DNA from 3 places in the Streptomyces sp. NPDC029526 genome. Region 1 is predicted to be linked to each of the others. Evidence: riboswitches for the same ligand, from Rfam matches in the RefSeq annotation. Region 1 holds a riboswitch; each other region holds the start of a gene.
What was found. A riboswitch is a leader RNA that binds a small molecule or an ion and turns the genes downstream of it on or off. The one in region 1 is predicted to bind thiamine pyrophosphate.
Positions count from the first base shown of each region.

Region 1 (7,644 bases):
GGGACCGTCCCGCCGCCCCCGGCCTTCGCGGCTGCCTTCGGCCGACTGCCGTCCGTCGGACGGTCCGCCGAGACGACCAGGGCGGCCAGCGCCGTGGTCACCGGCACGGAGGCGACCAGTCCGATCGACCCGATGAGGGTCCGCACGATCTCCTCCGCCACCAGTTCGCTGTTGGCCACCGTTCCGACGCCGCTCTGCGCGATGGAGAACAGCAGCAGCAGCGGCAGGGCGGCACCCGCGTAGGCGAGAACGAGCGTGTTGACCACCGAGGCGATGTGGTCACGGCCGATCCTGATCCCCGCGCGGTACAGCGCACGCCGGCTCATCAGCGGATTGGCCTCGTGCAGTTCCCACACCGCGGACGTCTGCGTGACGGTGACGTCGTCCAGCACACCCAGCGAGCCGATGATCACTCCGGCCAGCAGCAGACCGCTCATGTCGATCCCCGGATACAGCCCGTGGATCAGACCGGTGTTGTCGTCCGTGTTCCCGGTCAGCGCCGCCCAGCCGATGAACACCGAGCCGAGGATGCCGATCAGCAGCAGGGAGATCAGGGTGCCCAGGACGGCGACCGACGTGCGGGCGGACAGTCCGTGACAGAGGTACAGCGCGATCAGCATGATGGCGCTCGCCCCGACCACGGCGACCGCCAGGGGGTTCGACCCCTGCAGGATCGCGGGCAGGATGAAGAAGTTGAGCACCACGAAGCTCATGGCCAGGGCGACCAGCGCCATGACCCCGCGCAGCCGTCCCACGGCCACGACCGCGAGCGCGAAGACGCCGGCCAGCAGCGCCAGGGGGAAGCGCCGGTTCACGTCGGTGACCGAATACTGCAGGTCCTTCGGCGCGGACGGCTCGTAGGCGACGACGACTTCCTGATCGCGGCTCAGCTGGCGGGACTGGTCGGGCTGCACGATCTCGGTGAACGTACGGCCCTTGTCCTTGCCGGAGTCCACGCGGATCGTGGCCTTCTTGCAGGTGCCGTCCGCCTGTTGCTGGGCCGACGAGCCCTCCGCCGTGGACGTGTCGCCGGTCGGCACGCCCCCGGAGGCGTTGACCGACCTGCAGCTCACCTCGACCACGTCGGTGACCGTCGCCTGCTGGGTCTGCCGGTCGAAGCCGACACCGGTGCGTTCGTGCCCGGGGGTACCGCCCGGCCACAGCACCACCAGGCCGGCCAGCACGGCCACGGCGAACGGGATCAGGATCGCCGCGATGACCTTGCGCAGGTGTCGCGAGACGGGAGCCGCCGGACCGTGGCTGTGGCTGTGGGCGTGGCCACCGCCCGGCCCCGCATGCCCGTGGCCCGGCTCGGTGCCGGTTCCGGGTCCTTGGCCGGGGACACCGCCGTTTCCGGCGCCGGATCCGTGGGGTGGTTCGGGCGGGGGGTACGGAGGATGGTGCGTCGAGGTCACCGCCCGATCATCGCAAGAACGGGGAGGGCCCTCTGGTCACCGCGCCAGAACGGAGGCTAGCGTGGGGGCAACTTTGTACACGCGGGAGCTCGGAGCACCGGGCTGAGAGGGCGCTGACCTCCGTTCCAGCGACGTTTCACATGAAACATCACCGAGTCCGAGTGATGTTGCACACGAAACGCCGACCGACGGAAGCCGCTGCGTCGACCGCCGAACCTGTTACCGGGTAATGCCGGCGTAGGGAGTAGGTCTCATGACCAACAAGGACGCACGCACGCCTGTCTCCACGCAGAACCCGACGGATGCGTCGGTGAGCGAGAACGGGGAGACCCCACCGTCCATCGGCTGGCACAAGGCGTACGTCGAAGGCACCCGCCCGGATCTGCGGGTGCCGGTCCGACAGGTGCATCTCACCAACGGGCAGTCGGTCACCCTGTACGACACCTCGGGCCCGTACACCGATCCGCACGTCGACACGGACGTGCGCAGGGGGCTGGCGCCTCTGCGGGAGCACTGGATCGTCGCCCGGGGCGACACCGAGGAGTACGCGGGACGGCCGGTGCGCCCCGAGGACGACGGAATCAGGCACACCTCACCCCGGGGCGGCCTGCGCAACCTCGACGCGGTCTTCCCCGGCAGGCCGCGTCAGCCACGCAGGGGACGCCCGGGTCGGCCGGTCACGCAGCTCGCCTACGCGCGACGCGGCGAGATCACACCGGAGATGGAGTACGTCGCCATCAGGGAGAACGTCACCCCCGAGGTGGTGCGCGAGGAGATCGCGGCGGGGCGCGCCGTGCTGCCGGCCAACGTCAACCACCCGGAGACCGAGCCGATGATCATCGGCAAGCGGTTCCTGGTCAAGGTGAACGCCAACATCGGCAACTCGGCAGTCACCTCCTCCATCGAGGAGGAGGTGGAGAAGATGACCTGGGCGACGCGCTGGGGCGCGGACACGGTGATGGACCTGTCCACCGGCCGCAACATCCACACCACGCGGGAGTGGGTGCTGCGCAACTCACCCGTGCCGATCGGGACCGTCCCGCTCTACCAGGCCCTGGAGAAGGTGGACGGCCGGGCCGAGGAGCTGACCTGGGACATCTACAAGGACACGGTCATCGAGCAGGCCGAACAGGGCGTGGACTACATGACGGTCCACGCGGGCGTGCGCCTGGCGTATGTGCCGCTCACCGCCCGCCGCAAGACCGGCATCGTCTCGCGGGGCGGTTCGATCATGGCCGCGTGGTGCCTGGCGCACCACAAGGAGTCGTTCCTCTACGAGAACTTCGAGGAGCTCTGCGAGATCCTCGCGGCCTACGACGTCACGTACTCGCTGGGGGACGGCCTCCGGCCCGGCTCGATCGCCGACGCCAACGACGAGGCCCAGTTCGCGGAGTTGCGCACGCTCGGGGAACTCAACCGGATCGCCAAGCGTTTCGACGTACAGACCATGATCGAGGGCCCGGGCCACGTCCCGATGCACAAGATCAAGGAGAACATCGACCTTCAACAGGAGATCTGCGATGAAGCTCCGTTCTATACGCTCGGCCCGCTGACGACGGACGTCGCGCCGGCCTACGACCACATCACCTCCGGCATCGGCGCCGCCATGATCGCCTGGTGGGGCACGGCGATGCTCTGCTACGTCACCCCGAAGGAACACCTGGGTCTGCCCAACCGCGACGACGTCAAGACCGGCGTGATCACGTACAAGATCGCCGCGCATGCCGCTGACCTGGCCAAGGGACACCCGGGAGCGCAGGAGTGGGACGACGCCCTGTCCGACGCCCGCTTCGAGTTCCGGTGGGAGGACCAGTTCAACCTGGCCCTCGACCCGGACACGGCGCGGGAGTTCCACGACGAGACCCTCCCGGCGGAGCCGGCCAAGACGGCTCACTTCTGCTCGATGTGCGGGCCGAAGTTCTGCTCGATGAAGATCAGCCACGACATCACCGAGCGGTTCGGAGGCACGGCGGCCGACGGTGCCTCCGCCGAAGAGGTCGCCGAGGGCATGCTGCAGAAGTCGAAGGAGTTCGCGGCGAGCGGTAACCGGGTGTACCTGCCGATCGCTGACTGACGCGCGTGCACGGCACGGCGCCGGCTGTTCTGCGGGGCAGTCGGCGCCGTGCGCCGCTCTTCTCGCCAGTCACGGCGGTGAGTGGGCCGTGGACAGCGGGGGACGTGCGGGGTGACCGGGGCCGCCCTCGGAACTCGGACCGGACCGACGGGCAGGCAGTGGCCGCCGACCGGGGGTGCCCCTGTCGGCGAGCCGTGGTCAAGGTCGCTGGGCGTTCCGCAGGCGTTCGACCTGGCGGCTGATCAGCTCGGTGGGGAACGAGAGGTCCTCGCCTGTGCTGAGCTCGCTGAACGTGGCGATGGTGTTCCCCGTGCGGACCACGACGTACTGCTGGTTGTGGCGGTCGCCTTCCGGCCCGGAGGGGTCTGTCTCCCGGTAGGCCACGGCTTCGTCACCGACCCGCGGGGCGGTCTCCGTCCTCACCCGCACCGTGTACGGCCCGACCCAGCCTTCTCCCTCGTACGAACGGCAGGTGGCGAGTGCCCGCTCGAGTTCGGCGAAGATACGTGCGGCCTCGCCCTCCGCGTAGGAAGCCAGTGTGGAGCTGCCGCCCATGAGGTTCTTCTTCCAGTTGAAGTGCTGGAAGACGTGGGCGGCCGACCCCTTGCCGTTCCGGACGTCGGGCAGCGGTCGGCAGGCAGGATCGGACGGGGGAGGAAACGAACGTCCGCTGTCCTCGGGCTCGGGTTCCTGCACCGTCAAGGGCTCGTGGACCTCGGGCACTTCACCGGGTTGGAAGGCGAGCGCCTTGAGCCGGGCGGTTGTCAAGGGCTGCACGGGGGGCCGGGCCGCAGACGCCGAGGACGATGCCTCGGGCGCGGCTTGCGTCTCCTGTGCCGGGGCGCACCCCGAGGTGAGGCACAGACCGATGACCGCCGCCGCGGCGGCTCTTCCCGGTCCTCTCGTGCGCGGTCGCATGAGTGGGTCCCCCCGGACGGATGTGGATGAGAGAGCGGTGCCGTGTGCGTGAGCGGGAAGTTACCAGGGGTGTGCGCGGGAGGTGCTGCCGGGACGACCACTTCGCGGTGAGGACCGCCGGGCGACGCATGGGTGCCTTCGCCCCGGGCGAGGTGCGCAGGTGCTCATCGGGTCCCGGCGCCCGGTCCGAGGACGCGAGTCCGTACGTCCGGAGGTGGCGCCGCCCCACGGGCGGAGGATCCGCTGCGCCCGGGCCGGCCGGTGGGTACGACCGGGTGCTCCCCGTACCCGGCACGGTGGGTTTCGGACACGCGGGGAGGCAGACTGGCCGCATGACTGCGACACCGATGAGCAAGGGTTCCAACCTCCCGGTCGATGCCCCCGTGGTGCGCGTCGAACTGGCCTGGGGGACCGGTCCCGGGGTGCCCGATGTCGACGCCTCGGCCCTGCTCCTCACCGAGGCCGGCCGGGTGCGGGACGACGGCGACTTCGTCTTCTACAACCAGCCGCGCCACTCGTCCAACGCCGTGACGCACCGCGGGAAGCATCCCGCCGCCGGGGGCACGACCGACACCCTGGAGGTCGACCTCCGCTCGCTGGAACCCGCCGTCGAGCGCATCGTGCTGTGCGCGTCGGCGGACGGGGGCACCTTCGGCCAGGTACCGGGACTCGTGCTGCGGCTGCTGGACGCCGGGACCGGAGCCGAACTGGCCCGCTTCGACATGGCGGCCGGGACGGAAACGGCCTTCATCGGCGGTGAGCTGTACCGGCGGCAGGGGGCCTGGAAGTTCCGGGCCGTGGGGCAGGGCTACGCCTCCGGACTGGCCGGACTCGCCACCGACTTCGGCATCTCGGTGGACGACGACGCCCCGGCCGCGCCCGCCACCGCGGCGCCGCCGCAGGTCCCGCCCGCCGCTCCCCCGGCCCCGGCCGCGCAGGCGCCGTACCCCTCGGCGCCGGTGCCGCCGACCGCGGTGCCCCCGCCCCACCCCGCGCCCCCGCCCGCACCCGCATCCCCGCCCGAACCGGTCACCGCGTCCGCACCGTCGCCCGGCCCGGTGGCTCCCCGGCTCACCAAGGGGGAGGAACGGCTGCCGGTGGACATGCGCAAGCGGCTGTCGCTGCGCAAGGAGCAGGTGGCGGTCAGCCTGCGCAAGCACGGGGCGGCCGGGATCACCGCCCGTGTGGTGCTCGTCCTGGACGCCTCCGGGTCGATGTCCTTCCTGTACTCCAAGGGCATCGTGGCCGACGTCGTGGAGCGCATGGCGGCGGTGGCGGCACAACTGGACGACGACGGAGAGATGCAGGCGTGGACGTTCGCCTCCCGTCCGGCCCGGCTGCCCGACCTGACCCTCGGTGAACTGCCCGACTGGCTGCGGCTCCACGTGCGGGTGGGGGAGATGAGCCTCTTCCGGCGCGGCCGCAAGAAGGGACTGGACCCGAGCCAGGTCGACATGCGCGAGGTCGGCATCCAGAACGAGGAGCAGAAGGTCATCGCCGAGGTGCGGTCCTTCGTGCGGTCCCACCCCGCGGCGGCACCCACCCTGGTGCTGTTCTTCTCCGACGGTGGCGTCTACCGCAACGGGGACATCGAACGGGAGCTCCGCGAGGCGGTGGAGGAGCCGATCTTCTGGCAGTTCGTGGGGCTCGGTCGGGCCGACTACGGCGTCCTGGAGCGGTTCGACACGCTGCCCGGCCGACGCGTCGACAACGTCGGCTTCTTCGCCGTCGACGACATCAGCACGGTGCCCGACCCCGAGCTGTACGACCGTCTGCTGTCCGAGTTCCCGTCATGGATCACGGCCGCGGGCAGGGCGGGCATCCTCTGACCGCCCGACGGGCGCAAGGACCACCGGACGACGGACCCACCTCCCCGCCCCCCGACGTGTCCACGTACGACCGCAGGCACCTCCGGGGCGTCCTCGGGCACCGCCGGCCCCGGGAACGGTCGCACGCGGCTCCCGAGCATCGGCGCGCCGGAGAGGTGCGGTGCGGCGCCGCGGGCGCGCACCGTGGGGCCCGACCCGCGCGGGCAAGCGTGGCGCGGTCGGACGTCGTGGCCCGCCCGGCGCGCCGTACCGCCCGTCCGGGCAGACGGTCAGGTCGCGGGCGCGCCGCAGGGGGCGCCGCAACCCGATCGTGAGCGGGGAGTGCCGGCCGGCGTTCGTTCCCGGCGAGCGCCTGCCCAGGACCTGGACCGGCGCGGTGTTCACGGCGCACTCGGCCGTGGCTCCGGGCTCGCCCCGGTCCGAGGTGGAGCAAGCGGTCGGGGGCCGCTCACTCCGGCTGGTGTTCCGGGCCGCCGAAGTCCGGGCTGCTGTAGTCCGGGCTCGAGTAGCTGGGCCGTGAGCCGCGCGCCCGCCCCTCGCCCGGGCTGGTGAAACCCGGCCGGTCGTAGCCCAGCTGCGGCATGCGGCCGGCCGGGGTGCCGGGTGCCGACGGGTGCAGTGCGGCGGCGGTGCCCGGATCGGACAGGGCGTCTCGTAGGAACGGCACGATGCCCCGCTCCAGCAGGGCTTCCCGCCACGCCTCCCGGGCCCGGGCCAGCTCTCCGTCGGCTTCCGCGTAGGAGCCGCCGCGCGCCGAGGGCTTGTTGCGCAGTGCCGTGAGCAGCAGACCCACCGCGGCGAGCAGGATGGCGACCGCGGTCACCGCGCCGAACACCCATCCGGTGGTGAGCATGGTCCGGGCGAAGGCGGCGTCCGGGTCGACGGCCCGCAGGACGTAGCCGACGAGCAGGAAGATCACGGCCGCGGTTCCGGCCAGGACGGGGGCCAGGACCGCCATCACGGCGACGGCGCCCGCGCCGGCGGTCTCGGCGACCTCGCCCACGGTGGCGGCGAGCCCCATCGCGCCGCCGGACTCCTCGGCGCCCGCGTCCCGGGCGGCCGGGGCGGGCCGGGACGGCGGGTGGCGCAGTTCCTCACGGACCTTGACGTAGTGCTGGTACTCGGTCGCCGCGGCCGCCGCGATGATCGCGGTGGCGTCGAGCGCCATGGTGCGCAACTGTTCGATGTTGAGCCGCTGTCCGGCGGCGCTCAGTTCGGGACGGTGTGGTGCGGTGCGCAGCGCCTCATCGAGAACCCGCTCGTACTCCTGGCGGTCCTCGCTCATCAGGTACTGCGGAACGCTGTTCATGTGCATCCCCCGATGCTCCGTAGGGCTTGGGGCTCGGCATGCTGACGAGCCGTCGGGCAGAAACGGAGGGGAGCCTGCTACGGATAAGCCGATGGTAGA
Region 1 covers NZ_JBEZWE010000004.1:158,379-166,022, reverse strand. The annotation lists gene AB0F01_RS13605 (YibE/F family protein) at 1-1,415, opposite strand, end outside; TPP riboswitch at 1,487-1,676, shown strand; gene thiC (phosphomethylpyrimidine synthase ThiC) at 1,669-3,489, shown strand; gene AB0F01_RS13595 (hypothetical protein) at 3,688-4,266, opposite strand; gene AB0F01_RS13590 (VWA domain-containing protein) at 4,740-6,236, shown strand; gene AB0F01_RS13585 (hypothetical protein) at 6,685-7,551, opposite strand.

Region 2 (7,644 bases), on a different contig from region 1:
AGCGCCTCGAAGTACGGCCCGAAGTCCCAGGTCCGCGAACACAGCGAGGACCCCTGCCCCGCCGTCGACTCCAGCAGCAGGAACGGGTCGTCGTCATGGGTCAGCTCGTCGAGCACCGGCAGCAGGTGCTCCCGCACCTGCGCCAGCGCCACCGGCCGCTCCCGGCCGCCGGTCGCGCTGCCGGTGTGCACCACCACGCCCAGCGCCCCGATCTCCCGGCCGCGCCGCAGCGAGTGGCGCAGGGACGCCACGGACCGCTCCACCGTCGCCGGGGTGTGGGAACCGAAGTTGATCAGGTACGGGGCGTGCACGTACGCCGGCAGCGACGCATCGGCGCAGGCGGCCCGGAAGGCCTCGTCCTGGGCCGGGTTGCCGACCGGGGTGGCCCAGCCCCGCGGATTGGCCACGAACACCTGCACGGCCTCCGCGCCCAGGTCACGGGCGTAGGACAGACCGACGGAATGCAGGCCGCCGGCAACCGGCACATGGCCGCCGATCGGGTTGCGGAGGCGGCCGGACGGGTGAGTCTTCACGCCTCCAGGGTGTCATGACGGAGCAGCCGGCCCGGCCCGGGGGCCCGTGCGGCACCGCCGCCGTCGCCACCGGTGCCCCCTCGGGGCGCGCCGTCGGCCGGGGGCGTCCCGGTACCCGGGCGGCCCGGCGGCGTCAGCGGATGCGGATCGTGATGGTCGAGCCCTTGGGCGCCGTGTCGCCGCCCTCCACCGACTGGCCCTTCACCGTGTCGCCGAACAGACCGAGCAGCCCGCGGTCCTCCTTGACCTCGAACCCGGCGCCCGTCAGCTTCTCCTTGGCCTCGTCCACGCTGTCGCCCACGACGTCGGGGACCTCCACCATCTCCGGGCCCTTGGACAGCGTCAGCGTGACCGTGTCGCCCTCGGCGACCTCACGGCCGCCGGCCGGGGACTGCCGGGCGACCTCGCCCGCGTCGTGCTCCGAGGTGACCCGCTCGGCGGCCACCTCGACCACCAGACCGGCCTCCTCCAGCTCCGCGCGCGCGTCGTCCAGCTCGTCGCCGGTCACGTCCGGCACGTCGACCGGGCGGCCCTTGCTCACCGTGAGCGCCACCGCCGAGCCCGCCCGGACCTTGGTGCCCTTGACCGGCTTCGTCGCGATCACCGAGCCGCGCGGCACGTCCTCGCTGAACTCCCGGGTGACCATGCCCGGCTCCAGCCCCTCGTCCTTCAGCAGCGACCGGGCCTCGTCCAGCCGGTACCCGTCCAGGTCGGGCAGCCGGACCGTCTGCGGGCCCTTGGACAGCACCAGCGCCACCGAGTCGTTGCCCCGGATACGGGCGCCCGTCCTCGGGTCCGTGCTGATCACGGTGCCCCGCTCCACGGTGTCGCTGAACTCCTCCTCCACCTGGCCGACGCCCAGCCCGGCGTCCTTCAGCCGGTCCCGGGCCTGCTGCTCGGTCTTGCCCAGCAGCGGCGGGACCTTGGTGAACTGGCCGGAGTTGATGTACCAGACGCCGGTGCCGACGCCCAGCACCAGCAGCACGGCGACGACGACCGCCATCGGGCCGCGCCGCAGCGCCGGAAGGCGCCGGGGCGACGGCGGAAGGGGAGGCGGTGCCTGGAGCCGGCTGGTGCGGTGGTCGGAGCCGGCCCCGCCGCCCTCGGCCCGCCCGTCGCCGTCGTCACCGTCGACCGGCAGCGGGCGCGGGATCGTCAGCGCGCGCGGGATGACACTCGTACGGTCCTCGGCGTTGTCGTGCTCCGCCGACACGGCCTGCGGGGGCACGGCGTCCAGCTGCTCCCCGGTGAGCGCGGCGCGCGCCTCGCGGGTGCGCGCGAGCAGCGCCACCGCGTCGTGCGGGCGGACGCCGGGGGTGCGGGCGGTCGCCGACGCGACCAGCTCGTCCAGCTCGTAGGCCATGCCGGGGACGGTGGCCGACGGCGGCGGCACGTCCTCGTGCAGGTGCTTGTAGAGGATCGTCGCGGGGGAGTCCCCGTCGTGCGGCTTCTCGCCGGTCAGCATCTCGTACAGCAGGATCCCGCACGCGTAGACGTCGACGCGCGGATCGGCGGTGCCGTGCTCGATCTGCTCCGGGGCCAGGTAGGACACCGTGCCGAGCACCGTGCCGGTGGTGTTGGTGACCGTGTCGACCGCCCGGACCAGCCCGAAGTCGGCGACCTTGACCCGGCCGTCGTCCCCGATCAGCACGTTCTCCGGCTTCATGTCCCGGTGCACGAACCCGGCCCGGTGCGCGGCGCCCAGCGCGGCCAGCACCGGCTCCAGGATGTCCAGCGCCGCCCGGGGCTGGAGCGCCCCGCGCTCGCGCAGCACGTCCCGCAGGGTGCAGCCCGCGATGTACTCCATCGCCAGGTAGACGTAGGCCCCGTCGGTGCCCTGGTCGAAGACCTGCACCACGTTCGGGTGGGCCAGCCGGGCGACGGACTTGGCCTCGCGGATGAACCGCTCGACGAAGGAGGCGTCGGCGGCGAGGGCCGGGTGCATCACCTTGAGCGCGAGGACGCGGTCCAGCCGGGTGTCCACGGCCCGGTAGACCGTGGCCATACCGCCGACCGCGATCCGCGCCTCCACGCGATACCGGCCGTCGAGCACCTGCCCGACCAGAGGGTCCTGAAGGGTCGTGTCCACGCAGGTGAGTCTACGAGCCGCCGCCGACACCCCCGCCCGGTCGGCCCCCGATCGGGGCGGGACTGCAGCCGACCTGTGACGCAACGCACGAGAGGGGGCGCGGGCGGGCGGGACCCGGCCGGCCGGACGGCGCCCGTCCGGCTGCGGATGCGGCTGCGGCTGTGGCTGCGGATGCGACGGATACGACGACGGTGACGGCAGCGGCGACGGTGCGTCGGGGCGGGCCGGTGACGGCGGCGGCGACGGTGCGTCGGGGCGGGCCGGTGACGGCGGCGGCGCGTCGGGGCGGGGCGGTGCCGGACGCGCCGGTCGGAACGCGCCGGTCAGAACGCGGGCCGCTCCGGGTCCAGGGCGGCCCGGCCCTCCGTGGGCGAGGACGCCTCCGCGAAGTGACGCCGCGGGATGCGCCCCGCCAGCCGGGCCAGCCGCCCCGCGTCGACCGCGTACCGCATCGCGGCGGCCATCCGCACCGGCTCCTGCGCGCGGGTCACGGCCGAGGCCAGCATCACCCCCGCGCACCCCAGCTCCATCGCCAGCGCCGCGTCGGAGGCCGTCCCCGCCCCCGCGTCCAGGATCACCGGCACGCCCGCCTGCTCCACGATGAGCTGGAAGTTGTGCGGGTTGCGGATGCCCAGACCGGAGCCGATGGGGGAGCCGAGCGGCATGACCGCCGCACAGCCGACGTCCTCCAGCTTCCGCGCCAGCACGGGGTCGTCGTTGGTGTACGGCAGCACCGTGAAACCGTCGTCGACCAGGATCTCCGCCGCGTCCAGCAGCTCGACCGGGTCCGGCAGCAGGGTCCGCTCGTCGGCGATGACCTCCAGCTTGACCAGGTCGGTGCCCAGCGCCTCCCGCGCGAGCCGCGCCGTCAGCACGGCCTCGCCCGCGGTGAAGCAGCCGGCCGTGTTCGGCAGCACCCGGATGCCGAGGCGCTCCAGGACGGACAGCACCGAGCCGTGCACCGAGGGGTCCACCCGGCGCATCGCCACGGTCGTCAGCTCGGTGCCGGAGGCCGTCAGGGCCCGCTCCAGCACGTCGAGGCTGGGAGCCCCTCCGGTGCCCATGATCAGCCGGGAGGTGAGGGTGAGGTCCCCCAGGACGAACGGGTCGTCGGCCATGCTCAGCCTCCCTGCACCGCGGTGAGGACCTCCACCCGGTCCCCCTCCGCGAGGGGGGTGGACGGCCACTGCGCGCGCGGGACGACGGTCTCGTTGACGGCGGCGGCCACCCCGGAGGGCGCCGCGGTGAGCGACCGCACGACGTGGTCGAGCACCGTACCGGGCTCGACCGCGAGGGGGTCGCCGTTGACCGAGATGGTGAGCGGAGGGTTCATGCGGACTGCTCCAGGAGTGCGCCGGCGGCGAACCGCCGGGGGGTGAACGGACGTGCTTCCTCGGGGAGTTCACCGGTGGTCAGGGCGTGCGCGAGGACGTCGCCGGTGATCGGCGTGAGCAGCACCCCGTTGCGGTGGTGGCCGGTGGCCAGCAGCAGGCCGGCCAGGCCGGTCGGGCCGAGGAGCGGCGCGTTGTCGGGGGAGCCGGGGCGCAGCCCGGCCCGTGTCTCGGTGAGCGGCAACTCGGTGATGCCGGGGACCAGTTCGTGCGCGTCGCGCAGCAACTGGTACACCCCGCCCGCGGTGACCGTGGTGTCCCAGCCCACCTCCTCGCTGGTCGCCCCGATCACCAGCTCACCGCTCTCCCGCGGCACCAGGTAGACGTGGCTGCCGCGCACCACGGCGCGGACCGTCCGGTTCAGGAACGGCATGCGCCGCGCGGGCACCGTCAGCCGCAGCACCTCGCCCTTGACGGGCCGGACGGGGGGCCGCACCTCCTCCGGGACCCCCGCGAGCCGGCCGCTGAGGCTGCCCGCCGCGAGCACCACCTGACCGGCGGTCAGCTCCGTGCCGTCGGCGGTGACCACCCCCGTCGCCCGGTCCCGCACCACGGTCAACCGCTCCGCCCACGCGCGGTGCAGCACCACCCCGGCCCGCTCGCACGCGGTCACCAGGGCCGCCGCCAGCAGCCGCGGGTCGATGCCGTGGTCGCCGTCCACCCGCAGCCCGCCCCGCACCCCGGGTGCGAGCATCGGCTCCAGGCGCCGGCACTCCCGTCCGGTCAGCCACTGCGAGTCCAGGCCCGACCGCTCGTGCAGGGCGTGCAGTTCCCGCAGGTGCGCGCGGTCGTCGGCGTCGAGGGCGACCGCCAGGGTGCCGCACCTGCGGTAGCCGAGGTCCTGGCCGGTGGCCTCGGTGAGCTCGGCCGCGAAGTCGGGGTAGCGGTCCGCCGAGGCGAGGTTCAGCCCGAGCAGGGTCTGCTCGCCGTAGTGGAGTTCGGTGACGGCGGCCAGCATGCCGGCGGCCACCCGGGCCGCGCCGCCGCCGGGTTCGGGGTCCACCACGGTCGTGGTCAGCCCGCGCTGCGCGGCCCGCCAGGCAGTCACCAGGCCGATGATGCCGCCGCCGACGACGAGGACGTCGGAGGCCGGTGGGGTGCCCGAGGCGGTCGGTGCGGTCCCCGGGGTGTGTGTGGGCGGCATGGGCGTCCAGCCCCTCCCTTCGCCGGCATGACCCGGATCAGGTACGTACGGTCGGAGGCCGCCAGCCTCCCTCTCAGCCCGGTGCGTCCGGACTCCCGCGAGTGCTTACGGCGGCCACCCTAGTCCCCGGGCCGGCACACCGGCAGGGGGGCCGGTGCGGCGGGCCCGGCGGACGCACGGTCCGCGCTGTGCGGCGGTTCACGGCGCGACCGGACTGACCCGCGCGCCGACCGGTGCCTAAGGTGATCGGGTGAGCGAGCAGACGCAGGAATCCGCACCGTCCGACGCGCGCCGGGTGGTGGTGGCGGGCGCCGGCATGGCGGGGGTGCAGACCGCGGTCGCCCTGCGCGAGCAGGGCTTCACCGGCCCGGTGACCCTGATCGGCGCCGAACCCCACCAGCCGTACGACCGGCCGCCGTTGTCCAAGGCGGTGCTGCTCGGCAAGGCCGAGGACTCCGCCTTCGACGTCGACTTCGAGGACCTGGACATCGGACTGCGGCTCGGCTGCGAGGTCCTCGGCCTGCGCCCCGCCGACCGGGTGCTCGACACGGAGGCCGGGCCCGTCCCCTACGACGTCCTGGTGGTCGCCACCGGGGCCGAACCGGTCCGGCTGCCCGGCACCGAGGGCGTGCCCGGCGTCCATCTGCTGCGCACCCTGGACGACGCCGCCCGGCTCCGGCCGCTGCTGGCCGAGAAGCACGACGTGGTGGTGGTCGGCGCGGGCTGGATCGGCGCCGAGTTCGCCACCGCCGCCCGTGAGGCGGGCTGCGCGGTCACCGTCGTCGAGGCGGCCGGCCTGCCCCTCGCGGACGCCCTTCCGGCCGAGGTGGCCGCGCCGATGGCCGCCTGGTACGCCGACGCCGGCGTGGAGCTGCGGACGCGCACCCGGGTGCGGGGCGCCGAGCCGGGGGCCGTCCTGCTCGACGACGGCACACGGCTGCCCGCGGGCGCGGTGGTCGTCGGCATCGGCGCCCGCCCGGCCACCGGCTGGCTGACCGGCACGGGGGTCGAACTGGGAGAGCACGGCGAGGTCGTCGCCGACCGCCACCTGCGGACGTCCGCGCCGTCCGTGTACGCCGTCGGGGACTGCGCGTCCTTCCCCTCGGGGCGGTACGGCGGGCGCCTGCTGGTGCACCACTGGGACAACGCCCTCCAGGGGCCGCGCACGGTGGCCGCGAACATCCTCCGGGAGGCGACCGGCGGGGAGCCCGCCGTCTACGACCCGGTGCCGTACTTCTGGTCCGAGCAGTTCGGACGCTTCGTCCAATATGCGGGACACCACGCGGACGCCGACCGGACCGTCTGGCGTGGCGACCCCGCCGACCCGGCCTGGACCGTCTGCTGGCTGCGGGACGGGCGCCTGGTCGCGCTGCTGGCGGTGGGACGCCCGCGCGACCTCGCCCAGGGGCGCAGGCTGATCGAGGCGGGCACCCCGGTCGACCCTGACCTGCTGGCCGACCCGGCGCGCCCGCTGAAGTCGGCGACGCGGTGACGGGAGGGCGCGCGGGGGGCGGGCGGATCCGGGTGCGGGGGAGCGGGCGCCGGGGGCGGTCCGGCCGGGGTGTGACGGTGACGTGACGGACGTTGGACGGCCGCTGGACGGGAGCCGGTGCGGCCGGTGTGGCACGTGCGGCCGGTGTGACACGTGCTGCGGGTGGGGCAGTGGGGCGGGTACTGCGGGCGGGGTGCCCGGGCGGCGTGCGGGGCGGCGCCCGGTTGCCGGTGCGCGCGCCGGTGCCCGTGCCGGGGGCCGTGCCCGGCGGGGTTCCACGCGCCGGGCGGGCGCGCGGGCGGGCCGGGGCGCGACGCGCCCGTCGGCCCAGGTGGGCGGGCCCGGCTTCCGACTGTCGGTGCCGGGTGGCACGCTTGTACCGTGACCGAGATTGACGCAAACATCGATGCTCTCGTCCCCGCCTGGCTCACCCTCCCCGACATCGCCGAGAAGCTCGGCGTCGAGGTGACGCGCGTCCGGCAGCTGGTCAAGGAGGGCCAGCTCATCGCCGTCCGCCGTGGTGAGAACCGCGCGCTGCACGTCCCCGCCGCCTTCATCGACGGGGACAAGGTCGTCAAGGGCCTCGTCGGCACCCTGACGCTCCTGCGGGACGACGGTTTCACGGTCGAAGAGATGCTGGAGTGGCTCTTCACCCCCGACCCCAGCCTGCCGGGCACGCCCGCGCAGGCGCTGAGCGAGAACCGCGGCACGGAGGTGAAGCGCCGCGCCCAGGCGCTCGCCGTCTGACCCACCCGCACCGTCCGCCGGCCGGGCCGTCCCGGCCGGCGCCCGGCGAGCCGCCCGGAGCGGCCCGCCGGGACCCGGCACCGGCCCCGCGCCGGGCGGGCCCCTGCGGCACCGGCCTTCTGCCCCGCACCGGCCCCCCGCCACGCGCCGGGTGACGGGCCCGTACGGCCGCGGCACCGCGCGGCCGGGCCGGCACGCGCCGGGGCGCGGCGCCACGGTGGCGCCGCCGCACCACCACACCGCCACGC
Region 2 covers NZ_JBEZWE010000001.1:324,708-332,351, reverse strand. The annotation lists gene AB0F01_RS01485 (deoxyribonuclease IV) at 1-533, opposite strand, end outside; gene pknB (Stk1 family PASTA domain-containing Ser/Thr kinase) at 667-2,622, opposite strand; gene AB0F01_RS01475 (thiazole synthase) at 2,946-3,740, opposite strand; gene thiS (sulfur carrier protein ThiS) at 3,743-3,955, opposite strand; gene thiO (glycine oxidase ThiO) at 3,952-5,157, opposite strand; TPP riboswitch at 5,155-5,266, opposite strand; gene AB0F01_RS01460 (FAD-dependent oxidoreductase) at 5,408-6,649, shown strand; gene AB0F01_RS01455 (Rv2175c family DNA-binding protein) at 7,031-7,396, shown strand.
Region 2: another riboswitch for thiamine pyrophosphate. It lies ahead of thiO (glycine oxidase ThiO); the one in region 1 lies ahead of thiC (phosphomethylpyrimidine synthase ThiC).

Region 3 (7,644 bases), on a different contig from region 1:
TCGGGTCGGTCGGGTCGGGTCGGAGCGGAGCGGGTCAGTCGGGTCGGACCGAGTCGGGCCGGGACGGATCTGACCGCATCGGAGGGGGCGTGTTCCCGGAAAAAGATCCCCGGCGACCGATGAGTTCCGTCCCGGCCTCGGGTCTACCCCACCGAACGCCACGGAACCGATTGGGAGCGACCGACCATGTACCAGCAGATGATCTTCGTGAACCTGGCCGTGAACGACCTCGACGCCTCGAAGAAGTTCTACACGGAGCTGGGCTACACCCTCAACGACCAGTTCAGCGACGAGAACACCGCGTCGGTCGTCATCAGCGACACCATCGTCGCGATGCTGCACACCCGGCAGCGCTACGCGGAGTTCACCAAGAAGGAGATCGCCGACCCGACGCGCACCAGCGAGGTGCTGCTGGCGCTGAGCTCCGAGACGCGCGAGAAGGTGGACGAACTGGTGGACCGGGCCGTGGCCGCGGGCGGGTCGGTGGCCGGTGAGACCCAGGACCAGGGGTTCATGTACGGCCGTGCCTTCGACGACCTGGACGGCCACACCTGGGAGATCGTGTGGATGGACCCCTCGGCGGTGGAGGGCTGAGCCCCTGGCCGCACCGGTCCGACCGGCACCCGGCGCCCCCGTCGGCCCGCCCTGCGCGGGCCCGGAGGCGCCGAAACGTATCGGTGGTTAATATTCAGGCAAAGGCAAGTCCCGCGGCTGGCATATGCGTTGACATCCTTATGGGACGCTTATAGACCTGGGAGCCTCCCGGGAGTGCTGAGGTTTCGTCACCACTCCCTCCACCCCCCGCTTTTGCGCTCGTTCGTAAAGGACAAACGTGACTGTTTCGTCCGTATCCCGCCGTACCGCAGCCCGTACGGCTCGCTCCCTCGGTGTGGTCTCCGCCGCGGCGGCCCTCGTGCTCGGCCTCGCCGGCAACGCCGCCGCCTGCGACATCGACGACTTCTCGGCCGAGGCCAAGTGCGTCGGCGGCAAGGGCGTCATCGCCGTCACCGACGCCGACCCGACCGGCGTCCCCGCCACCGTCAGCGTGTTCCTCGAGAACAACGGCGCCGACGTGAAGAAGGTCGGCGAACAGGTGGTCAAGGGCTCCAGCAAGGGCGTCACCATCACCTTCGAAGAGGACTGGGAGCCGAACGCCGAGTACCGCGTCCACGTCACCGCCGACGGCTACGTGGACGCGGACATCGAGCCGAACCTCACCACCCCGGCCACGGCGTGCGCGAAGCAGCAGGACACCACGTCTCCCTCACCCGAGCCGACGCCCTCGGACTCCGCCTCCGCCTCGACCCCGGCCGGGGAGAGCGGCGCGCCGACGACAGAGCCGAGCGAGGGCATCCCGGCGGAGGACCCCGGAGGCAACGCCCTGTCCCCCGCCGTCGGCGAATCCCACCTCGCCGCGACCGGCGCCGACTCCAACACCGGCCTCATCGCCGGTATCGCCGCCGCCCTGGTCGCCGTCGGCGGAGTCGCGATCTTCTTCGGCATGCGCCGTCGTGGAGCGAAGACCGACGACAGCTGACGGCCCTCGGCTCCGCGTGCCGTGCGGTGGCCCGTCCCTGACGGGGCGGGCCACCGCCCGTTGCGACGCCCTTTCAGGGACGGGCCGACGAATCGGCTGCAGGACAGCCGGCCGGCGTCGGTCAGCCCGGGAGTCGGACCCGGCGGCGAGGTCACGACGTCCTCACTGTCGGTCCAGGACAACAACCTCCGCCGGGTCGAACTCCACCCCGACCTTCGCACCGGTCTCCGGCGCCGCGCGCAGCGGGCAGGCGGCCTCCAGCACGGGGGCGTTCTCGGGCTGCAGCCGGACCGCGACATGCGTGCCCCGGAAGGTGCGGGCGGCGACCCGGCACCGCAGTCCCGCGTCGGCCGGGACCAGCCGGACCCCGGCGGGCCGGACGAGCAGCGTCCGGGTGCCCCGCGGAGCGTCCTCCGGGACCGGCACCTTGCCCCACGGGGTCAGTGCCACCCCGGAGTCGACCGTCGCCTCCGTCACGTTCTCGAAGCCCAGGAAGCGCGCCACGAAGGCGTCGGCCGGCCGCTGCCACACCTCCAGCGGCGTCCCCGACTGGGCGATCCGTCCGTCGCGCATCACCACCACCCGGTCGGCCAGCGCGAACGCCTCGCCCTGGTCGTGTGTCACGGCGAGCACGGTGGTGCCCAACCGGCCGAACAGCTCGCGCAGTTCGACCACCAGCCGTTCCCGCAACGACCGGTCGAGCTGGCCGAGCGGCTCGTCGAGCATCAGCAGCCGGGGCCGCGGTGCCAGGGCCCGCGCCAGCGCGACCCGCTGCTGCTCGCCGCCGGACAGTGCGGCCACGGCCCGGCGGGCGGCCCCGGGCAGGCCGACCATGTCCAGCAACTCCCGTACCCGCTCGCGCTGTTCCGCACGCGGGGCGCCGTGCATCCGCAGGCCGAAGGCCACGTTGCCGCCCACGTCCCGCTGCGGGAACAGCTGGTGGTCCTGGAACATCAGCCCGACCCCTCGCCGGTGCGCGGGCACACCCGCCTGGTCGCGGCCGTCCAGCAGGACGCGGCCCGCGTCGAGCGGCTGCAGCCCGGCCACCGCGCGCAGCAACGTGGACTTGCCGCTGCCGCTGGGACCGAGCACGCACACGATCTCCTGCTCGGCGACCCCCAGGTCGACCCTGTCCAGCACCGCCCGGCCGCCGAAGCGGACGGTCGCGCCTGCGAGGCTCAGCAGCATCTAGAACTCCCCGGTCCGGTCGGTCCGCAGGCGCTCCAGCAGGAGCAGCGCCACCGCGCACACGATCATCAGAATCGTCGACAGGGCCATCGCCTGGCCGTAGTTGAGGTCCCCGGGCCGCCCGAGCAGCCGGGCCACCGCGACCGGCAGGGTCGGGTTGTCCGGCCTCGCGATGAACACCGTGGCGCCGAACTCGCCCAGCGACACGGCGAACGCGAACCCGGCCGCGATCAGCAGCGCCCGCCGCACCATCGGCAGGTCCACTTCCCGCCAGGCCCGCCACGGCGACGCCCCGAGCACCGCCGCCGCCTCCCGCAGCCGGGAGTCCACGGCCCGCAGCACCGGCAGCATGGTCCGGACGACGAAGGGGACACCGACCAGCGCCTGCGCGAGCGGCACCAGGATCCAGGACGCCCTGAGGTCCAACGGCGGTTCGTCCAGCGCGATCAGGAACCCGAAGCCGACGGTCACCGCCGACACCCCGAGCGGCAGCATCAGCAGCGCGTCGAACCCGCGCACCCAGCGGCCGGCGTCCCGCCGGGTCAGCGCCACGGCGGCGAGACCCCCGATCACCACGGCGATCACCGTGGCGGCGAGGGCGTAGCGCAGCGAGTTGCCCACCGCCTCGACGGGGGCGACCAGGAACACTCCCCCGTCGTCGCGGGTCAGCGCCCGGTAGTAGCCGAGACCGGCCGCGCCCAGGGAGCGTTCGACGAGCACCGCGAGCGGCAGCACCAGCAGTACGGCCGCCGTGGCGACGACCGAGCCGAGCAGCGCCCACTGTCCGGCGCCGCGCGGCCTGCGCGCGGTCGTCGCCGCGTCGACCAGGCGCAGCGCGGCCTCCCTCCGCCGCACGGTCCAGGCGTGCAGGGCGAGGATCGCGCCGACGGCGGCGAACTGGATCATCGTCAGCACGGCGGCCGTGGAGAGGTCGAAGATCTCGGCGGTCTGGCGATAGATCTCCACCTCGAGGGTCGAGAAGGCGGGTCCGCCGAGGATCTGGACCACGCCGAAGGAGGTGAAGGTGAACAGGAAGACCATCAGCGCGGCGGCGGACACGGCCGGCGCGAGCGCGGGCAGGGTGACGGTCCGCCAGGCCGCGAACCGGGAGGCGCCGAGCATCCGCGCGGCTTCCTCCTGCCGCGGGTCCAGCTGGGCCCACAGACCTCCCACCGTCCGTACGACGACGGCGTAGTTGAAGAAGACGTGGGCGAGCAGGATCGCCCAGACGGTGGTGTCCAGGCGCACCCCCCACAGGTCGTCCGTCAGCCCGCCGCGTCCGACGACCGCCAGGAAGGCGGAGCCGACGACGACCGTGGGGAGCACGAACGGGACGGTGACCACCGCCCGCAGCACCTGCTTGCCGGGGAAGTCGAAGCGGGCGAAGACGTAGGCGCCCGGCAGGGCGATCAGCAGGGTGAGGGCGGTGGAGGCGAGGGCCTGCCAGGTGGTGAACCACAGCACCTGGCGCACGTCGGACCGCGCCAGGACCTCGCCGATCCGGCCGAACTGCCACACCCCGTCGATGTTCAGTCCGCGCGCGACGATCGCGGCGACGGGGTAGGCGAAGAAGACGGCGAAGAAGGCGACGGGCAGGGCCATCAGGCCGAGCCGCGCCGCACTTCCGCGCCGCCTCGCCGCGGGTCGCTTCACTTCAGGACGAGCGAGGTCCACGACTTGACCCACTGGTCACGGTTCTCGGCGATCTTCGCCGGGTCCATGGTCTGCGGGTTCTCCGCCCGCGGACCGAACTGCGCGAACTCCTCGGGCACCTCGGCGTCCTCGCGCACCGGGTGGACGAACATGTTGAGCGGCATGTCCTCCTGGAACTGCTTGCTGATCAGGAAGTCGAGCAGTGCCTTGCCGCCCTCGGGGTTCTCGGCGTTGCTCAGCAGCCCCGCGTACTCGACCTGGCGGAAGCAGGTGCCCTCGGCGACGCCGGTGGGGGCGGTGTCCGGCTTCGGGTCCGCGTAGATGACCTCGGCGGGCGGCGAGGAGGCGTAGGACACCACGAGCGGACGGTCCGCCTTGGCCTCCTTGCCGCCTGCGGAGCCCGAGAACTCCTCGTTGTAGGCCTGCTCCCAGCCGTCGACCACCTTGACGCCGTTGGCCTTGAGCTTCTTCCAGTACCCCTCCCACCCGTCGTCGCCGTACTTCGCGGCGGTGCCCAGCAGGAAGCCCAGGCCGGGCGAGGAGGTGGAGGCGTTCTCCACGACGAGGAGGTCCTTGTACTCCGGCTCGACGAGGTCGTCGAGGGTCCGCGGCGGGTCGATGCCCTCCTTCTCGAACCATGCCTTGTCGTAGTTGACGCAGACGTCACCGGTGTCGATCGGCGTGACCCGGTGCCGGCCCTCGTCGACGCGGAACTCCGGCAGGACGAGGTCGGCGTCCTTGGCCTCGTACGGCTGGAACACGTCGTTGTCGAGGGCCCGGGAGAGCAGGGTGTTGTCGACGCCGAAGAAGACGTCGCCCTGCGGGTTGTCCTTGGTGAGGATGGCCTTGTTGACGGCGGAGCCGGCGTCGCCGTCCTTGAGGACCTTGACCTTGTACCCGGACTCCTTCTCGAAGGCGGCGATCACGTCCTTGGACGCGGCCCACGAGTTGTGGCTGACGAGGGTCACGGTCTTCGACCCGCCGGACCCGGACGTCCCGCCGTCGCCGTCGCCGCCGTTGCCGCCGGACGAGCAGGCGGACAGCGTGACCAGCCCGAGCCCGAGGGCCAGGACGGTGGCCCGCTGTGTGACCTTGTGGGTGATGCTCACTGACATTCCTCCTGGAGGCGACCAGGAAGAGACGCGGCCCTGCCCGGGACCGGTGAGGGTCCCGGGCAGGGCGCAACAGCTCGAGTGGTGACCGATCTCCCTACCCAGAATGACCTGGGCGAGGTTCGGAGGGTCTGCGGCCGGTGCCGCACTCTCAGCGCTGTGGCGCTCCCCTGTCGGAATATGAAGATGTGACTGCCGTGACGGGCCGGGTGCCCGGCCACGGCGATCCATGCGGGTGCCCTGACGGTCCCCGCACGTGTCCTACTGTCCTGCGGGCCAGGCTACCTCTCGCTCGCGGCGAGCTGGCCACAGGCCCCGTCGATCTCCTGACCACGGGTGTCCCGGATGGTCACCGGCACCCCGTGCGCGGCGATGGCCTCGACGAACGCCTTCTCGTCCTCCGGCCGCGAGGCGGTCCACTTCGAACCGGGCGTCGGGTTCAGCGGGATCAGGTTGACGTGCACAGGCCGCCCCTTGAGCATCCGGCCGAGCCGGTCGCCCCGCCACGCCTGGTCGTTGATGTCCCGGATCAGCGCGTACTCGATGGACAGCCGCCGCCCGGACCGGGCCGCGTACTCGAACCCGGCGTCCAGCACCTCGCGCACCTTCCACCGCGTGTTGACGGGCACCAGGGTGTCGCGCAGCTCGTCGTCGGGAGCGTGCAGGGAGATCGCGAGCCGGCACTTGAAGCCCTCGTCGGTGAACCGGTGGATCGCCGGGACCAGCCCGACGGTCGACACGGTGATCCCGCGCTGCGACAGCCCCACACCGTCCGGCTCGGGATCGGTCAGCCGACGGATCGCGCCGACCACCCGGTTGTAGTTCGCCAGCGGCTCACCCATGCCCATGAACACGATGTTCGACAGCCGCGCCGGCCCGCCCGGCACCTCGCCGTCCCGCAGCGCCCGCATGCCGTCCACGATCTGATGCACGATCTCCGCCGTGGACAGGTTCCGGTCCAGCCCGGCCTGTCCCGTCGCGCAGAACGGGCAGTTCATGCCGCAGCCCGCCTGCGAGCTGATGCACATGGTCACCCGGTCCGGGTACCGCATCAGCACCGACTCGACGAGCGTGCCGTCGAACAGCTTCCACAGCGTCTTACGGGTGGCCCCCGCGTCGGTCGACAGGTGCCGCACCACGGTCATCAGCTCCGGCAGCAGCGCCTCCCGCAACCGCCCCCGCGACCCGGCCGGGATGTCCGTCCACTGCTCGGGGTCGTGCGCGTACCGCGCGAAGTAGTGCTGCGACAGCTGCTTGGCCCGGAACGCCTTCTCACCGGCCGCGACGACCGCCTCCTTGCGCTCGGCGGGCGTGAGGTCGGCAAGGTGCCGCGGCGGCTTCTTGGCTCCGCGCGGCGCTGTGAAGGTGAGTTCTCCGGGCTTAGGCATGGCTGTACCAGTGTCGCAGATCCAGAGGGGTGGCCCGCGGGTGTCGGCTGCCACACCTGTCGGGGGTGGTCGTCGCCGGTCGCCCGGGAGCGGCGCGGGACGGAGTTCCCGCCCGGCGACAGGGCCGGCGCCCGGGCGCCCGCTCGAACCGCCCGGCAACGACGCGGCCCCCGCCCCGGAGTGGCGGGGGCGGGGGCCGTGACGCGCAGGCGGGCCGTCAGGCCGAGCCGACGAAGAGGACTAGGAGCAGCCAGACCACCGGGGCGGTCGGGAGGAGGGAGTCCAGGCGGTCCATGATGCCGCCGTGGCCCGGGAGGAGGGTGCCCATGTCCTTGATGCCGAGGTCGCGCTTGATCATGGACTCGCCCAGGTCGCCGAGCGTGGCGCTGACCGCGACCGCGAGGCCGAGGAGCAGGCCCTGCCACCAGGAGCCGTCGTCGATCAGGAACTGCATGCACAGCGCGCCCGCCACCATGGCGAAGCCGATGGCGCCCAGCAGGCCCTCGCGGGTCTTGCCGGGGCTGATGCGCGGGGCCAGCTTGTGGGTGCCGAAGCGCCAGCCGACGGCGTAGGCGCCGGTGTCGCTGACGACGGTGAGCACCAGGAACGTCAGCACCCGCCAGGAGCCGTCGTCCGCGGTCAGCATGAGCGCCACGAAGGTCGCCAGGAACGGCACGTAGAAGGCGGTGAACACGCCGGCCGTGACGTCCTTGAGGTAGCCCTCGGGCGGTTCGGTCATCCGCCAGACCAGGACCGCGAGCGCGGT
Region 3 covers NZ_JBEZWE010000002.1:1,181,258-1,188,901, reverse strand. The annotation lists gene AB0F01_RS10780 (VOC family protein) at 187-594, shown strand; gene AB0F01_RS10775 (LAETG motif-containing sortase-dependent surface protein) at 833-1,537, shown strand; gene AB0F01_RS10770 (ABC transporter ATP-binding protein) at 1,700-2,725, opposite strand; gene AB0F01_RS10765 (iron ABC transporter permease) at 2,726-4,327, opposite strand; gene AB0F01_RS10760 (thiamine ABC transporter substrate-binding protein) at 4,375-5,493, opposite strand; TPP riboswitch at 5,567-5,672, opposite strand; gene rlmN (23S rRNA (adenine(2503)-C(2))-methyltransferase RlmN) at 5,772-6,878, opposite strand; gene AB0F01_RS10750 (phosphatidate cytidylyltransferase) at 7,096-7,644, opposite strand, start outside.
Region 3: another riboswitch for thiamine pyrophosphate. It lies ahead of AB0F01_RS10760 (thiamine ABC transporter substrate-binding protein); the one in region 1 lies ahead of thiC (phosphomethylpyrimidine synthase ThiC).